Regions from separate parts of the Pedococcus aerophilus genome, predicted to be linked through region 2. Evidence: riboswitches for the same ligand, from Rfam matches in the RefSeq annotation. Region 2 holds a riboswitch; the other holds the start of a gene.
What was found. A riboswitch is a leader RNA that binds a small molecule or an ion and turns the genes downstream of it on or off. The one in region 2 is predicted to bind cyclic di-AMP.

Region 1 (7,816 bases), 150 kb from region 2:
CGAGAGCAGCCGGGCCAGCTCCTGCGGCGCCTGCGGGTGGTCGTCGACGCGGACGTCGGCCAGGACCCCGCAGCCGTCGTACCCCGCCCCCGGCGACACGGCATACAGGGCTGCGCCCTGGCGACCCCGCGAGTCGCCGCCGGCCTCGTCCCCCGCGAGCAGGGCAGCGAGGAGCCGGTCGCTCAACGAACCCCCGGCCGACGCCAGCCACGCCCGCTCCATCGCCTCGACGACGTCGCGGCCGGTGAGGATGTTGCCCTGGATGGCGTACCCGCCCGTCGCCTCGCGGCCGCTGACCCCACCGGCCCAGTCCATGCACTCCGTGCCCGTCCAGGTCGCCTGCGAGTCGACCCCCACGACGCCGAGCTGGCGGTGCTCGCGTCCGTCGTCGGGACCGGTGCAGGCAGCGACGGCGGCGCCCGCGTCGCCGCCCCCGGCGAGCGCGTCCAGCGCCGTCGACCGGTAGGACACGCGGGCCATCGCCTGCGTGGCGACGGCACCCACCCCGAGACGGGCCTGCGGCACCACCGCCCCGACGAAGGGGAACTTGCTCGCGACGGCGACACCGAAGGCGTCACCGACCTGTCCGGCGATGGAGAACGTCATGGCGCCGACGCTAAACGCTCCGCCCCACGACGGCACGACGGGGAGCCCGTGGACGCTGCGGTGGGAGTTCGAAATGTCTGGGACAATGGAGCATGGCCGCGCGAACGACCAACCCCATGCTCACCTGGACCACCCTCTCTCCTGCCGTGGCGCTCGTCGCCCTCGTCCTCTCCTGGGGACGTGACCTCGGCACCCTGCCCGTCGTCGTCATCGCCGTGGCGCTCGCCGCCGCGGTGCTCGCCGCCGTGCACCACGCGGAGGTGGTGGCGCATCGCGTGGGTGAGCCCTTCGGCTCGCTGGTCCTCGCCGTCGCGGTCACCATCATCGAGGTGGCGCTCATCGTCACGCTGATGATCTCGGGTGGCCCGGAGACCTCGTCGCTGGCGCGTGACACCGTGTTCGCCGCCGTGATGATCACGTGCAACGGCATCGTCGGGTTGTCGCTGTTCATGGGTGCCCGCAAGTTCAAGCTCATCTCGTTCAACGCCGAGGGCACCGGCGCCGCGCTGGCCACCGTCACGACGCTCGCCGTCCTGACCATGGTGGTGCCGACGTTCACCACCGGTGAGCCGGGGCCGGAGTTCACCCCCGGCCAGCTGGCTTTCGCGGCCGTCATCTCGCTGGTCCTCTACGGCATGTTCGTGTCGACGCAGACCATTCGTCACCGCGACTTCTTCCTGCCCGTCGGCAAGGAGGGCCAGCCACTCAACGACGAGCACGCCGACCCGCCGAGCAACAAGGCGACCTACGCCTCCCTCGGCCTGCTCCTCGCCTCCCTCGTCGCCGTCGTCGGCCTGGCCAAGGTCGAGTCCCCGGCCATCGAGTCGGCCGTGGCCGCGGCCGGGTTCCCGCAGTCGTTCGTCGGTGTCGTCATCGCCCTGCTCGTGCTGCTGCCCGAGTCGATCGCAGCCGTGCGCGCCGCCCAGCGCAACCGCATCCAGATCAGCCTCAACCTCGCCCTCGGGTCCGCGATGGCCAGCATCGGCCTGACCATCCCTGCCATCGCGATCGCCTCGATCTGGCTCGACGGACCACTGCTCCTCGGCCTGGGTTCGACGCAGATGGTGCTGCTCGGTCTCACCGTCCTCGTCAGCGTCCTCACCGTGGTCCCGGGTCGCGCGACCCGACTCCAGGGCGGCGTGCATCTCGTCCTGCTCGCGGCGTTCGTCTTCCTCGCCGTCAACCCCTGACCGGTATGCCGCCGCCGCACCTCACCGGCGCCGGCGGCGGTCGGCAGCACGGTCCCGGCGCCGTCGGCTGAGCCGGGTCCAGACCCAGATCGGGCCGAGCAGGACCAGGCGCAGGGCGGTGTCCTTGAGCCACAGCAGCGCCAGGGCGAAGGCGGCGATGACGACCGCCCAGCCAGAGGCCCGAGCGACGTCCCACGGCCCGCTCGGGTCGAGGAGCACCTCGCCGGGGTCGTCCGCAAGGCGGCGGACGGTCACCGTCGACCCGACGGCATACCGGCCCTCACAGGTGGGTTCGGAGAAGGTGCCGGGCAGGCCGGAGCGTGGCTCCGCCACGGCGAACTCGGTGAGGATCGTCGACCGGCAGCCGTAGCGCGAACCCGTGGGCAGCGCGCCCAGCCGGTCGTCGAGTCCCACGACGACAGCCTGCTCGTCGGGCTGGGACCACCACCGGGCCTCGGACAGGACCCCGACCGCAGCCGTGCCGAGCGACACGACCGCCACCCCGGCCAGCGCCCGGCGGACCCACCGCGGCCACGGTCGCCGCACCCGGTGCTCGGGCCACTCCTGGATCGCCACGCCCGCGAAGCTACCGGGCGGTCGCCGGCTCGGCGTCCTAGCGTGGCTGCATGACCCGCATCGAGGCCGTGCGCGGCGACATCACCCGTGAGCACGTGGACGCGATCGTCAACGCGGCGAACTCGGCCCTGCTCGGTGGGGGCGGTGTCGACGGGGCCATCCATGCCGCAGCCGGACCGACCCTGCTCGCAGAGTGCCGACTGCTGCGCGCGACCACCCACCGCGACGGCCTCGAGGTCGGTGATGCCGTGGCGACCGGCGCCGGCGACCTGCCTGCCCGCTGGGTCATCCACACCGTCGGGCCGGACAGGCACCGGGGCCAGACCGACCCGGCCCAGCTCGCCTCGTGCTTCACCCGGAGCCTCGCCGTCGCGCGCGAGGTCGGCGCGCGCTCGGTGGCGTTCCCGGCCGTGAGTGCCGGCGTCTACGGTTGGGACGCCGACGAGGTCGCGCGGGTCGCCGTTGCGGCCGTGCGCCACGAGCGCGCCGCCCACCCGGACAACGAAGACGTGATCGACGTCGTCCGTTTCGTGCTGTTCAGCGATCGGCTGCTGGCGGCGTTCGAGGCGGTCCTGGCCTGAGGATCAGGTGTCGGCCGTCGCCGGCTCGTCGTCGGCGGCAGCCGCCTCGATGAGCTTGCCGATGATTTCCACGGTGTGCACGCCCGACAGCCCGACCTTCTGGTTGCCCATGTAGAACGGCACGCCGGTGATCCCGAGCTCGCGGGCGGCCTCCTCGTCCCCGCGGACCTCCTCGGTGTACTCGTCCCCGGCCAGCACGGCCGACACGCGGCGGCCGTCCAGCCCCGCCTCGGCACCGAGGCGCTGGAGGGTCTCGATGTCGTCGATGGCCTTGCCCTCGGTGAAGTGGGCGTTGAACATCCGCTCCAGCACGGCGCCCTGCAGTGCCGGCCCTCCCTGGGCCAGGCCGAGGGCGACGAGCCGGTGGGCGTCGAAGGAGTTGGACCGCAGCTGCGTGTCCACGTCGATCTCGATGCCGTCCGGTCGGCCCAGGGTCGCGGGGCGCTCCGCCATCTCCCGGGCCCCGGCGAGGTCGGTGCCGTACCGACCGGCTAGCCAGGCGAGCACGGTGTCCCCGGTGCCCTTCGGCGTGCTGGGGTCGAGCTCGAAGGCGTGGTAGGTCACCGTGACCTCTGCCGGGTGGGCGCTCTCGGCGATGGCCAGCTCGAGGCGCCTCTTGCCGAGGTAGCACCACGGGCAGACCACGTCGGCCCAGACGTCGATCTCCACTGCGTTCATCGGTCCATCCTCACACGGGTGCGGCGCAGGCGGCAGGGGCGGGACCTGTGGCCCGGTCTGCCCGGCGACGCCGACGTAGGCTGGTGCGGTGAGGAAAGCAACCGGACGGTATGCAGCGCGCGGGCTCGCGCGCTCCCTCACCGGTGCCCTCGTGCTGCTCGGGGTGATGGTCATGCACGGGTTCGGGATCGGCCACGGCGGGCTCCTGCCCGGACACCAGCCCGGCCACGGCCCTGCGCCCGTGCAGCACGCGCCGACTCAGGTCCAGGCCCCTCACGCCGACCAGTCAGGGCACCCCATGATGTCGATGGCCCCTCAGGTCGTCATCCTCGTCGCCACCGTCGCTGCGGTCACGCCGACGGACGACCTGACCGGGCACGGTGGAGAGATCTGCACCGCGGTGCTCCGCCTGCTGCTCGGCCTGCTGACGTTGCTGGCGGCCCTGGCCCTCCTGGGTCGCCCCGGCCACGCCGCTCCCGTGCAGACCGTGCGCAGGCGCCGCGTGCGCGGCAGCCCTCCGACGCGCCATACGACCTCGCTCCTGCTGCTCTGCGTCTCGCGGACGTAGGCGGGCTGCGCCCTGCCCGGGCGCGACCGCCACCCCACCCGCACCAGAACAGAGAAGGACCACCATGACCACGTTCCGCCGCGCCCTCGTGGGCGCCTCCACCACCCTCGTCCTCGGGCTGGCGCTCAGCGCCTGTGGCGACGACGACCACTCCATGATGTCGGGTTCCGGCAACGGCTCGATGATGGGCTCGAGCTCGTCGTCAGGCAGCCCCGGTGCCAAGGCCACCCCGGCCACCGGGGCGCACAACGATGCCGATGTCTCGTTCGCCTCCGAGATGGTGCCCCACCACCAGCAGGCCATCGTCATGGCCGACATGGCCCTGCGCATGGGCACCAGCGAGGACTTCGTGGCGTTGGCCAAGGCCATCAAGGCCGCGCAGGCACCCGAGATCGCCCAGATGCAGGGGTGGCTCACCGGCTGGGGCGAGGACCCCGCCGGGACCGACCACGGCGCCATGGGGCACGACATGGGCTCGATGGGCGGCATGATGAGCGACGACGACCTGACCGCGCTCGAGGGCACCCCGCGAGCGAAGTTCGAGGGGATGTGGCTGACGATGATGATCGAGCACCACGAGGGCGCGGTCGAGATGTCCCGCACCGAGCTCACGGAAGGCAGCAACGCCGAGGCGAAGAAGCTGGCCCGGTCGATCATCGACTCCCAGACCGCCGAGATCGCGACCATGGAGGCCATGCTCGCCGGCTGAGCAGGACGACCCCGGCACGCAGCGAAGGGCCCCCACCGCGTTGCGGTGGGGGCCCTTCGTGGAGCTGGAGGTCAGCCTCGGAGCGGATGCGCTCAGGGGCGACCGAAGGTGGCGCTGGAGGACCAGATGTCGCGCAGGGCGACGGCCTTGCCGGTGCGCGGGCTGTCCCACATCTTGCCGTTACCGGCGTAGATGCCGACGTGGTAGGCCGGGGAGCCCATGAACACGAGGTCACCGGGCTGCGGGTTCGACACCGGGGTGACGGCCTGACGCTGCTGCTCGGCCGTGCGCGGCAGGTTGATGCCGACCTGGCGGAACACGTAGGACGTGAAGCCAGAGCAGTCGAAGCCCGCGGGGGTGGTGCCCCCGTAGACGTACATGATGCCGGCGTACTGCGCCGCGATGCCGAGGACGCCACCGGCGGCCGGCTTCGAGGACGTCTTGGCTGCAGGCTCCGCTGCGGCCTTCGCGGGCGCCTGGCGCTGCGTCGAGCGGCTCGCGGTGCCGGGGGCCTCGCGGGTCTCGCGGGTCTCGGCGACCGGGACCACGACAGGGCGCGGCTTCGGCTTGGGCTTCGGCTTGGCGGTGGCAGTGAAGCCGATGACACCGAACGCGTCGGCGGCCTGCGGGGCAGCGGCCTTGGGCGCCTGGACGGCCACGGGGGCAGCGGCGGTGGCTGCACCCTTGGTGGACGGCTCGGCGGACGGGGCGGCAGAGGCGGGAAGAGCGAACGACGCCACGAGACCACCAGAGGCCGCGATCACGGCGGAGGTCTTGACGGCGGGCTGAGCGGCCTTGGCGGCGATGTCAGCGAGCTCGGAGACAGGGTTGAAACGACCCGGCGCGCGATGGCGACCAGTTGAGTGTGAAGCCACGATGGTTGAACCTCCAGCGCCTACGAGGTGAGCTGTCGGGTTCGGGTGGAGGTGTGTCACCCGGCCCTCGTGGTCTGCCGCCCGACCTTGCGGGCGCTCACACGAGGACTTAACCCCAAGGACTGTCCGGAGACGGCCCGAAATTGGGTCCCCCGCTCCTGCCAAGCGGTGTTGCTGGTGGACCCGGGCGTGGTGACAGGACTAGGCGTTTCCACAACGGGCCAGTCTCTTCGGGGGGCGAAGAGGCCTCGGACACCGTACCCAAAGGCCTCGGCAATGTCACATTCGTGTCACGGCGAGTCAAGAAAACGCCAACAAACGGCCCTCAACGTGCATCGAAGGCGGGCCTGGACCCCGGTGTTCGTGCTCAGCGACCCATAGGCGCTACCACGGACCGATCAGATGAGCGCGGCGAAGACGTGCTGGGCGACGTCGTCGGGCAGGGACACCGCGGTGGAGTCCGGAGCGTCCTCGCGGACGGCCACGACCCGGCCCTCGGCACGGTGCACACGGACCCGCTCGCCGGGCAGCAGCCGGGCCACGGTCAGCAGCGCGAGCGCCTCGTGGTCGACCTGGACCGGCTCACCGATCCGGCGCACGAGGACGGTCTCGGGCTGCTCGCCGGCGAGCTCGGTGAGGGTCTGCAGACCGGTGCGGAAGCCCTCCATCGGCTCCTCCTCACCCAGCTCGTCGAGCCCGGGGATGGGGTTGCCGTACGGCGAGTCGTGGTGGTCCTTGAGCAGGGCGAGGATCTTGCGCTCCACCCGCTCGGACATCACGTGCTCCCAGCGACAGGCCTCGTCGTGGACGTACTCCCACTCGAGCCCGATCACGTCGACGAGCAGCCGCTCGGCCAGGCGGTGCTTGCGCATGACCCGCGTCGCGAGCAGGCGGCCCTGGTCGGAGAGCTCGAGGTGGCGGTCGCCGCCGAGGCTGAGCAGACCGTCCCGCTCCATGCGGGCGACGGTCTGGGAGACCGTGGGGCCGGAGTGCCCGAGACGCTCGGCGATGCGGGCGCGCAGGGGGACGATGCCCTCCTCCTCGAGCTCGAAGATCGTCTTGAGGTACATCTCGGTGGTGTCGATCAGGTCCGTCACAGGCCAAGCCTCTCACCTGCGGGTGTCACCTCGCGCCGAGCGTCGTCGGATCCGCGATCGATCTCGACGGCGGACGGAGTCAGGCGCGGCGGCGGACGGGGTCGAACCGTGGCACCCAGTAGGCCAGCCACCCGCCTCCCAGGATGCTCAGCGCACCCACCGTGACGATCGCGGCCGCCAGCGGCGCCACGAGCGCGATCGCGCCGACCAGCAGGGGCCCGGCCGTCCCGCCGAGGTCTGCCATCAGCCGCCAGCCACCGAGGAACTGCGGCCGGGCCTCCGGTGGCGCTGCGTCCGCGCCCAGCGTCATGACGATGCCCGAGCCGATGCCGTTGCCGAACGCCATGACCATCGCCACCGCGGTCAACGGCACGATCGAGGCCGTCAGCGGCAGCAGCATCATCCCCACGCCGAGGACGAGCACGGTCGGCACGGCGATCCACGCCCTGCCCCACCGGTCCATGACGAGCCCGGCCGGGTAGAAGAGCAGCATGTCCACGGCGCCCGCGATCCCGAACACCAGCGCGGTGTCGGACGCGGAGATCCCGATCGACTCCGCATACAGGGGGAGCACAGAGGTCCGGCAGGCCCGCGCGCCGGCGATGACGAGCACGCCGCTCCCCAGGGCGAGGAGGGTGCGGCGGTGGCTGCCGAGCACCGACCACACCGACGCCCCGGACCGCTCCACCATGGAGGCCTCGTGGGTGGCGGTGAGGTCGGGACCGAACGCGACGAGCAGGAACGCCGCGAAGGCACCCACCGCCGCGACGAGGTATGCCGCGCGGATGCCGCCCTGGTGCACGGCCAGGGCCCCGAGGAAGGGCCCGACGAACAACCCGATGCGGTTCACCCCGCCGAGCGTGGACAGGGCGCGGGCGCGCATGCCGAGGGGGACGGCGTCGGTGAGGTACGCCTGTCGGGCGAGGTTGAAGACGG
Region 2 (7,816 bases):
CTGCGCCCCCACATCGCCCACGACACCGACGCGCGGACGCGCCTGGCCCGCGAGGTCGACGTGCTGGGGAGGATCAGGGACCCGCGGGTCGCCGCGGTCATCGACGCCGACCTCGACGGTGAGCGCCCCTACCTCGTCACGCGCTACGTGCCCGGGCCGGCGCTCGACGACGTCGTCAGGGAGCACGGCCCGATCAAGGGCGGGGAGCTGCTGTCGCTGGGCCGCGGCCTGGCCGAGGCGCTTGACGCGATCCACTCCGCCGACGTCATCCACCGCGACCTCAAGCCTGCGAACGTCCTGCTCCTCGACGGCGACCCCGTCCTCATCGACTTCGGGATCGCGCACGTCGCCGACGACGTCCGGATCACGATGACCGGTCTGGTGATGGGCACCCCCGGATACCTCTCGCCCGAGGTGGTCGAGGGAGCGCCGGTGACCGAGGCCACCGACTGGTGGGGCTGGGCCGCCACGCTCGCCTTCGCCGCCAGTGGCGCGCCGCCCTTCGGCCGTGGCCCGATGGACGTCGTGCTCAACCGCGTCAGCCGCGGCGAGGCCGACCTCACCGGTGTCGACCCCCGGCTCGCCCCACTCCTGCACGCCGCGCTGTCCCCGGAGCCGCACCAGCGCCCCGACGCGGACGAGGTGGTGGAGGCGCTCGAACGCTATGCCGCGGGCAAACCGGTGACCGCCGTGCTCAGCGCGCCCCCGCGCCATACGCAGGTGCTCGAGCAGGGGCCCACGGCACGGTTCGACCGTCCGGCGGCAGCTCCCGTCGCACCGCTGTCGCGCCGCCCCGTGGGGCCGGTGGCCCTCCCGGTGGACCGGGACGACGACCCGTACGTCGGCCCTGACGACGAGCGCGACTGGGACGGCGGTGCCGACCTCGTGGGGTTCGGCGAGGTGGAGGGGGAGTCCTCCGACTGGGAGGCCGCCCGGGAGGGCGGGCCGGGCGAGCCCGACCCGCGCATCGGGCGGGCCGGCCGGACCGGCACCCTGCTCGCACTGCTCCTCGCGATGGTCGCTGCAGCAGCGGCCTTCCCCGTCGTGGCGGGCGTGGTTGCCCTGCTCTGGTCGTGGGCGGCGCGGACCGCGGACCGTTCGGTGACGTCGCTCGTCCTGCGCCGGCACGACCGCGGGCGGCGGCGCTCCGACGTCCCGTTCGCCGTGGCGGCCAGCCCGTGGCACCTCGTCGTCGGCCTCGTGGCGACGGTGGTCAGCGCGATCCTGCCTGCGGTCGTGGGGGTGTGCGCGGTGTTCAGCGCGGCGCTGGCGATCGTGGCGGTGACCGGGGGTTCGCCCGAGCCCGACCACTCAGGGCCGATCGCCGTGGGCGCGGCCGTCGCCGGCCTGATGGCGTGGTGGGGACCCGGGGGAGCCGGCCTGCGCCGGGGCTCGCGCAGCATCGTCCGGGGCACCACGCCGGGCCCGCGGGCGACCAAGGTCGCCGCGGGGCTCCTGCTCGTCGTCGCTGCCGGGTTCGCGGTCTGGAGCCTCCAGCAGGGTGCGGTGCCGCAGTGGTGGCCGACCCAGCAGCCTTCGGTCGCCGTGCCCGGCGTGGGCGCCTGATGGCCACCGGGGTCAACCCGCCGCCTCCGCTTCCCCCGCGCCGTCCGGCGAAGCGTCCGACGTTGCGGCAGAGCCGGATCTGGCGCGGTGAGGAGATCACCGACACCATCCCGATGGTCGACTCGCTGCGCCACACGCCCTACCGCAACGCCCGGGTGCGCCAGGCTGCGGCCGAGGAGCGCGACGCGCGGGCATCGCTCGACCTGGCCCTGCGGGTCGGGGAGCTCATGCTGCGCTGCGGCGCCGGCGCCCCCCAGGTCGAGTCTTCGGTCATCGCGGTGGCCGCTGCCGCCGGGCTCGACAACCTCGAGGTCGACATCACGCTCCAGTCGCTGCTGGTGCAGTGCACGACGGCGTCCGGCTCACCCATCACCATGCTGCGTGTCGTGCGTTCGGCGACGCGTGACTTCGACCGGCTGACCGCCGTCCACGAGTTCGTCGAGAACCTCGTCGCCGGCAGCTACGACCTCGAGGCGGCTGCCGCACGGCTGCGCGAGATCCGCCGGGCCCCGAGGTTCTGGCCGCGGTGGATGGTGCGTGGCTCGCTCGGCGTCCTGTCGGCCGCCATCGCCCTGATGCTCGGCGCGGGGATCGTCGCGTCGCTCGTCGCGGGCGGGTCGGCCCTGCTCGTCGGGTATGCAGCGCGCGCCACGGGCCGTCGCGGCCTCCCGGACTTCTACCAGTGCGCGATCGGTGGGTTCCTCGCGACCGTGATCGCCTGGGGCGCGTTCAGCCTGGGGGCGAACGGGTGGATCCCGGTGTCCTCGGAGGAGTTCGCGTTCATCGTCGCCGGTGGCATCACCGTGCTGCTCCCGGGTCGCACCGTCGCCTCGGCCTTCGAGGACGCCATCTCCGGCTACTCGGTGACCGGCGCCGGTCGGATGTTCGGGGTGTTCCTGACCACGGCCGGCATCATCCTCGGGGTCGCCACCGGCCTGTCGGTGACGCTGGCGCTCACCTCGACGTTCGACCTGCAGCTGGTCTCGCCGTCCGTGATGTCGACCCGTGCCCTCAGCGCGCCGGTGCTCCTGGCCGTCGTGGGTGCCTTCGTCGTCGGCATGTCCGGTGCCGTCTCGCTGCGCAGCCGCCGCAACCTCGTCGTGCCGGCGGGGGTGCTGTCCGCGGTCGGTGTGGGCGTGTCCCTGGGTGTCGACCGGCTCGACGCCCTGGGCCAGCTCGCGGCCGCCGGGGTCGCGGCGACGGTGCTCGGGTTCGCCGGCCGCCTCCTCGCCCTGCGCATGGGGGCGCCCGCGATGGTGCTGGCCGTCCCCGCGTCCTACGGCCTGCTGCCGGGTCTGGCGATCTTCCGCGGCCTCTACGAGATGGTGAACGGTTCGTCTCCGGACTCCGGCAGCCTCTCGCTCCAGGGTGGCATCACGACGCTGCTGGGGGCGATGGCCGTGCTGCTGGCCATCGCGGCGGGCAGCGTGCTCGGGGAGTTCATGGCAGCGCCGTTCGACCGCCGGATGGTGCAGAAGCGTCGGGTCCGTCGCCGCTGACGGCACCAGCCCACGGCACAAAAGGGACGAACGCGCCATACCCACTTCGGCTTGTTTTTCGGCCAGCGGCTTGTCCCGGAGGCGCGCGCGCCTTACCTTTGACCAGCGCATTCGCGCCCACAACTGCACACCACTGCATTCCCATCCACTGCACACCCGCCGCGCCGAGCCTCGTCATGCGGGTGTTTCACCGGAAGATCTCCGGGCAACGACGAGGACGGGGGACCCAACGCGACCGCCCCGGCGGTCTTGGGGTGAAGCCGGTTCACGCCGGCCGGGCACCTGACAGCCCGAACCCGACAGCTCACCTCGCAGGCGCCGGTCAGGAAGGACCCCCCCTGCAATGTTCTACGCCCCGAAGCACTCTGCCCGGAAGCCCAAGCCCGTCCGTCGTCGCATGGCGGGTGTCGCCATCGCCGGCGCCGCCACCATCGCCGGTGGCATGGCCACCGCAACCTCTGCCTCCGCGGGCACCGTGTGGGACCGCGTCGCCGCCTGCGAGAGCGGTGGCAACTGGTCGATCAACACCGGCAACGGCTATTACGGCGGCCTGCAGTTCTCCGACCGCACCTGGGACGGGTTCGGTGGCGAGCGCTACGCCTCCTCCGCGCACCGCGCCACCAAGGCCGAGCAGATCACCATCGCCAAGAAGGTCCTTGCGGTCCAGGGCCCCGGCGCCTGGCCCACCTGCGGCGCCCGTGCGGGTCTGACCAAGTCCAACGGTGGTGCAGCCGGTGCCGGCAGCACCGCCCGCTCCTCCCGCTCGACCGTGCGCAAGGCCCCCGCCAAGCCCGTCACCGGCGGCAAGCTCGTCGTCGACGGCATCCGCGGCCCGAAGACCAACCGCGCCATCGAGCGCTGGGTCGGCGGCTCGGTCAACGCCGCGATCTCCACGTCCGACGTCAAGGCCCTGCAGCGCAAGGTCGGCTCGTCGCCCGACGGTGTCGTCGGTCCGAAGACGATCCGCGCCCTCCAGACCAAGATCGGCGCCAAGAAGAACGGTGCCCGCACGCTGGACCGCGCCACGGTGAAGACGCTCCAGGCGTACCTCAACCGTCGCTGACCACTGCACTGGGAGAAGGGCCACCGGATGTCCGGTGGCCCTTCTGCATGTCCGGCGCCGGTATCGGTGGGACCAGGATCAGCGGTGTCGGGATCAGGTGCGGGAGGCGTCCTGAAGGGTGGCGGGGTCGGTGGGGGAGGCGAACAGCGCCTTGTAGGCGACGCCAGCCACCAGGCCTCCGGCCAGCGGTGCGAGGACGAACAGCCAGACCTGGCTCAGGGCCGTGCCCCCGGCGAACAGGGCTGGGGCGATGGAGCGGGCGGGGTTGACCGACGTGTTGGTTACCGGGATCGAGATCAGGTGCACCACGGTCAGGGTCAGGCCGATGGCCAGCGGTGCGAAGCCCTTGGGTGCTGCCGAGTCGGTCGCACCGAGGATGACCACCACGAAGACTGCGGTCAGGACGAACTCGGTGACCAGCGCGGCCGTCATGGCGTACCCCTGGGGCGACGCCGCGCCATACCCGTTGGTGGCGAAGCCGTCGGCAGCGTCGAAGCCGTCGCGCCCGGAGGCCACCGCAAACACGATGGCCGCGCCGGTGATGGCGCCACCGAGCTGGGCCAGGAAGTAGGTCGGGAGCTGTCGCCAGCCGAGGCGTCCGGCCATCGCCAGGCCGAGGCTCACCGCGGGGTTGAAGTGACCGCCCGAGACGTGGCCGAGGCCGTAGGCCATCGTGGTGACCGCCAGGCCGAAGGCGAGCGCGACGCCGAGGTAGCCGACGCCGACGAACAGCGCCGACCCGCCGGACTCCGCGGTGGCGGTGGCGGCCAGCACGGCGGTTCCGCAGCCGGCGAGGACGAGCCACAGGGTGCCAACGAACTCGGCGGACAGGCGACGAGCCAGGCTGTACTCGACCGGTCGGTCGGCAGGGGCGGGGGTCGGGTGGTTGGGCATCGGGATCCTCTCTCGGAAGTGTTGTCACCACTTCGTCGTCCCGACCCGGGAAAACGGCACGCCCTATCGCGAACTTCTCGGGTGTGAGGCCTGTCACCCAGGTGCATCAGGCGTCTGCTGCGGTCCTCGGAGTCTGGACCGAGGGGCGTCCTCTCCGCTGCCTGTCGGCGACTGGGTGTCGTCGTCCGAGCTGACGTCGGTAGCATCGTCGCCGTCCGTCGACGAACAGTCGGCAGGCGTGCCGGCGTGGCGCAATTGGCAGCGCACCTGTCTTGTAAACAGGGGGTTAGGGGTTCAAGTCCCCTCGTCGGCCCTTGGCCCAGCGGAAACACCTCCTCGGTCCGGTAACCACCCCACCCCATCGTTTTGGCCATCCTCTTCGCCCACGAACCGCCGCGGATCTGCTCCTTCGAGGGCGGCTGGAAGACGTGGGGTCGGTGACGGTGGCGACGGCGGTGCCGACCCGTTCAGCGTCGAGCAGTCCCTGCGCCACATCACGTTCCTGACCATCGCCCACCTCATCGCTCGTGACTGGCGAAGTCGGGCTCGCGTGGCGACTGCGACGCCTGATCCGGACCGCGACCTACGTGGCCGCGTCGTTCCCGTCATGTGGACGCGGCGGCTACGTCGTGCAGTTGAACGTCAAGGCCGCGGGCCGAAGGTGCTGCCGCAGTCCCGTGTGAAGGCTTGGCTTTGACGCCTCTCCCTGTATTAGCATCGGCGCAGGTCAGAAAGCCGGCCAGTGACGCGACCAGACGCATTGCTGGAGGATGAAGTGCCGTTCGAAGCCGTTGACAACCTCGGCCCGTCGTTGATGTTCGACTACCTCGTGAACACGGACACTTGGACCTGCTCCGAAGGCATCAGGGCTCTGTACGGTGTGGCCGAGGGGCAGCCTGTGAAGACGGCGCACATGCTGGCGCGCATCGTCGCCGAGGACCGAGACACGATCTTCGGAATGTTCCAGCGCACCCTCCAGACCCCGGGCCCCTTCTCGTGTGAGTTCCGAATCTGCGACCCCCGAGGGACGATTCATCACGTGGTCCTTGCCGGTGAGAGTCGAGCCGCCCCTGGGCAGGTGGAGCGGGTGCAGGGGTTCATGGTGGACATCACCAACTCCGTCCGGCAGGGTGCGGCCGAGGCTGTGGAAGCCTCAGCCGAGCACCGAGCCGTGATCGAGCAGGCGAAAGGAGCGATCATGGCCACCTTCGGCATGAACGAGGCCGCCGCTTTCGCTGTGCTCCAGCGCTTTTCGCAGAACCACAACATCAAGCTTCGAGATCTGGCTGCTCGAGTTGTTTCTGACGGGGTCTGCGGGTCCGAGGACGACGTCACGCGGATCCGGCAGATGTTCAGTGGCACACCCGCGTGAGTCCACGCGCTCAGCACACGATGGGCGACCCGTGACTCGGCGCTCTCGGTACCGCGTCCCCACGCGTGCTGCCGAGCCACGGGTGCGAGGTACATACCCCGGCCATCGGGTCACAAACGGAAGACCACAGACGCGCGCGAGAGCGGTGGCGCGGTCGCCGCTCGCAGATCACACCCAGCTCCTGCCTGCAGATGCAGCGACGCCTCGTCCTGGGGGGGAAGGACGAGGCGTCGCCGCACGTCGCTCGACGGCCACCAAAACAGCCACTACGCGCCAACGTCGGTGTTCTCGGTGGTCGTGAACGTGCATGGAGACTCTCACCACGCTGTTGGATGAGGACGCAGGGCACTTCACAACCCCGACTGTCTCCTGAGACAACGTTGTCATCGGTGAACGGATCCGGCCATGGCCCATCCGGACCATTCTGGAACTAGTCCTCTGCGAGCAGGATCGGGCAGCGCAGCGATCAGAGACGGGGCAACCTCCAGCGGGACCCGGCGCCTGGCCCACGTGTGCGCCAACTCTGAGGTGTGCGTGGCCGCAACCCAGCGTTGGCTTCTCTGCCGGAGAAGGTGAAGCCGTGCCGCTGGTGACTTGGACAACGGGACGCTCGCAGGCGTTGCCGACGACCTGGGTCCAGGGCTCGTCAGCAGGCATGTTCTGCCCACGCCCCGAGCGAACGTTTGCAGGGACCGTGGCGGGGCAAGTGACGTGGTGGAGGTGGTCAACGATGACCAATGGTTCAAGCCATCTGCTCCCGGATGGAACGACGTTTCCCCCTGTGACGCCAGACCCGCCGGCCCCGCCAGGCTATGTCGAGCCAGTCGTGATGGAGTGCGGGGCGGTCCCGTTGGAAGCAGAGGAGTCCCCCGCGACACCCTCTGATGACGACTAGGCGCCGGCGCTGCGCTGCTGGCAGAGACGACGTCGCTGCTGGCGATGTGCCGTCGGCGTTGAAGCTAGGGCTGCCGAACGAGTCGACGATGCGCCCGGCAACATCGCTGAGGCGTTTGACTTGTCCGCCAGAGTCTTCGCTGTTGCCGACCAGGACGAGCTGTCGGATGCGGCCGGAGTGGTCGTGGATGCGGTACCCGTACTGGAACGGGCCGGGGTTGCGGGGTGGTGAGCGGCCCCACCGGCCCCTGGGGGCATCGAGCTCAAACGTGAGAGCGGAGTCGGTGATGGTGGTGTCGGCAGACGACACGAGGGACTCCCGCTGACTGGTCGAGGTGAAGGTGTGGCCGCTCTGTGACCGAGGCAAAGGGATTCTTGTCGGGTCAGCCCTCGACTCCTGTGGCCGTGTTGGAGGTGCCGACGGGTTTCGATTCGGGTGAGCCACGTTCACGCAGGTAGACGCTGAAGATGACCATGCTGGCAACGGCGAGGAACTCGGACTGCCAGCTCTGGAACGAGCGGTTCCAG

Region 1: another riboswitch for cyclic di-AMP. It lies ahead of ABD286_RS12130 (C40 family peptidase); the one in region 2 lies ahead of ABD286_RS12835 (transglycosylase family protein).

The regions. Positions count from the first base shown of each region.
Region 1 covers NZ_BAAARN010000003.1:16,761-24,576, forward strand. The annotation lists gene ABD286_RS12095 (DUF1028 domain-containing protein) at 1-606, opposite strand, end outside; gene ABD286_RS12100 (calcium:cation antiporter) at 699-1,796, shown strand; gene ABD286_RS12105 (hypothetical protein) at 1,818-2,372, opposite strand; gene ABD286_RS12110 (O-acetyl-ADP-ribose deacetylase) at 2,423-2,953, shown strand; gene ABD286_RS12115 (DsbA family oxidoreductase) at 2,957-3,631, opposite strand; gene ABD286_RS12120 (hypothetical protein) at 3,720-4,199, shown strand; gene ABD286_RS12125 (DUF305 domain-containing protein) at 4,264-4,908, shown strand; gene ABD286_RS12130 (C40 family peptidase) at 5,001-5,783, opposite strand; cyclic di-AMP (ydaO/yuaA leader) riboswitch at 5,786-5,983, opposite strand; gene ABD286_RS12135 (iron-dependent transcriptional repressor DtxR) at 6,182-6,880, opposite strand; gene ABD286_RS12140 (MFS transporter) at 6,960-7,816, opposite strand, start outside.
Region 2 covers NZ_BAAARN010000003.1:163,380-171,195, reverse strand. The annotation lists gene ABD286_RS12845 (serine/threonine-protein kinase) at 1-1,566, shown strand, start outside; gene ABD286_RS12840 (threonine/serine exporter family protein) at 1,566-3,065, shown strand; cyclic di-AMP (ydaO/yuaA leader) riboswitch at 3,244-3,398, shown strand; gene ABD286_RS12835 (transglycosylase family protein) at 3,409-4,128, shown strand; gene aqpZ (aquaporin Z) at 4,222-5,022, opposite strand; tRNA gene ABD286_RS12825 (tRNA-Thr) at 5,263-5,335, shown strand; gene ABD286_RS12820 (PAS and ANTAR domain-containing protein) at 5,765-6,394, shown strand; gene ABD286_RS12815 (DUF6766 family protein) at 7,672-7,816, opposite strand, start outside.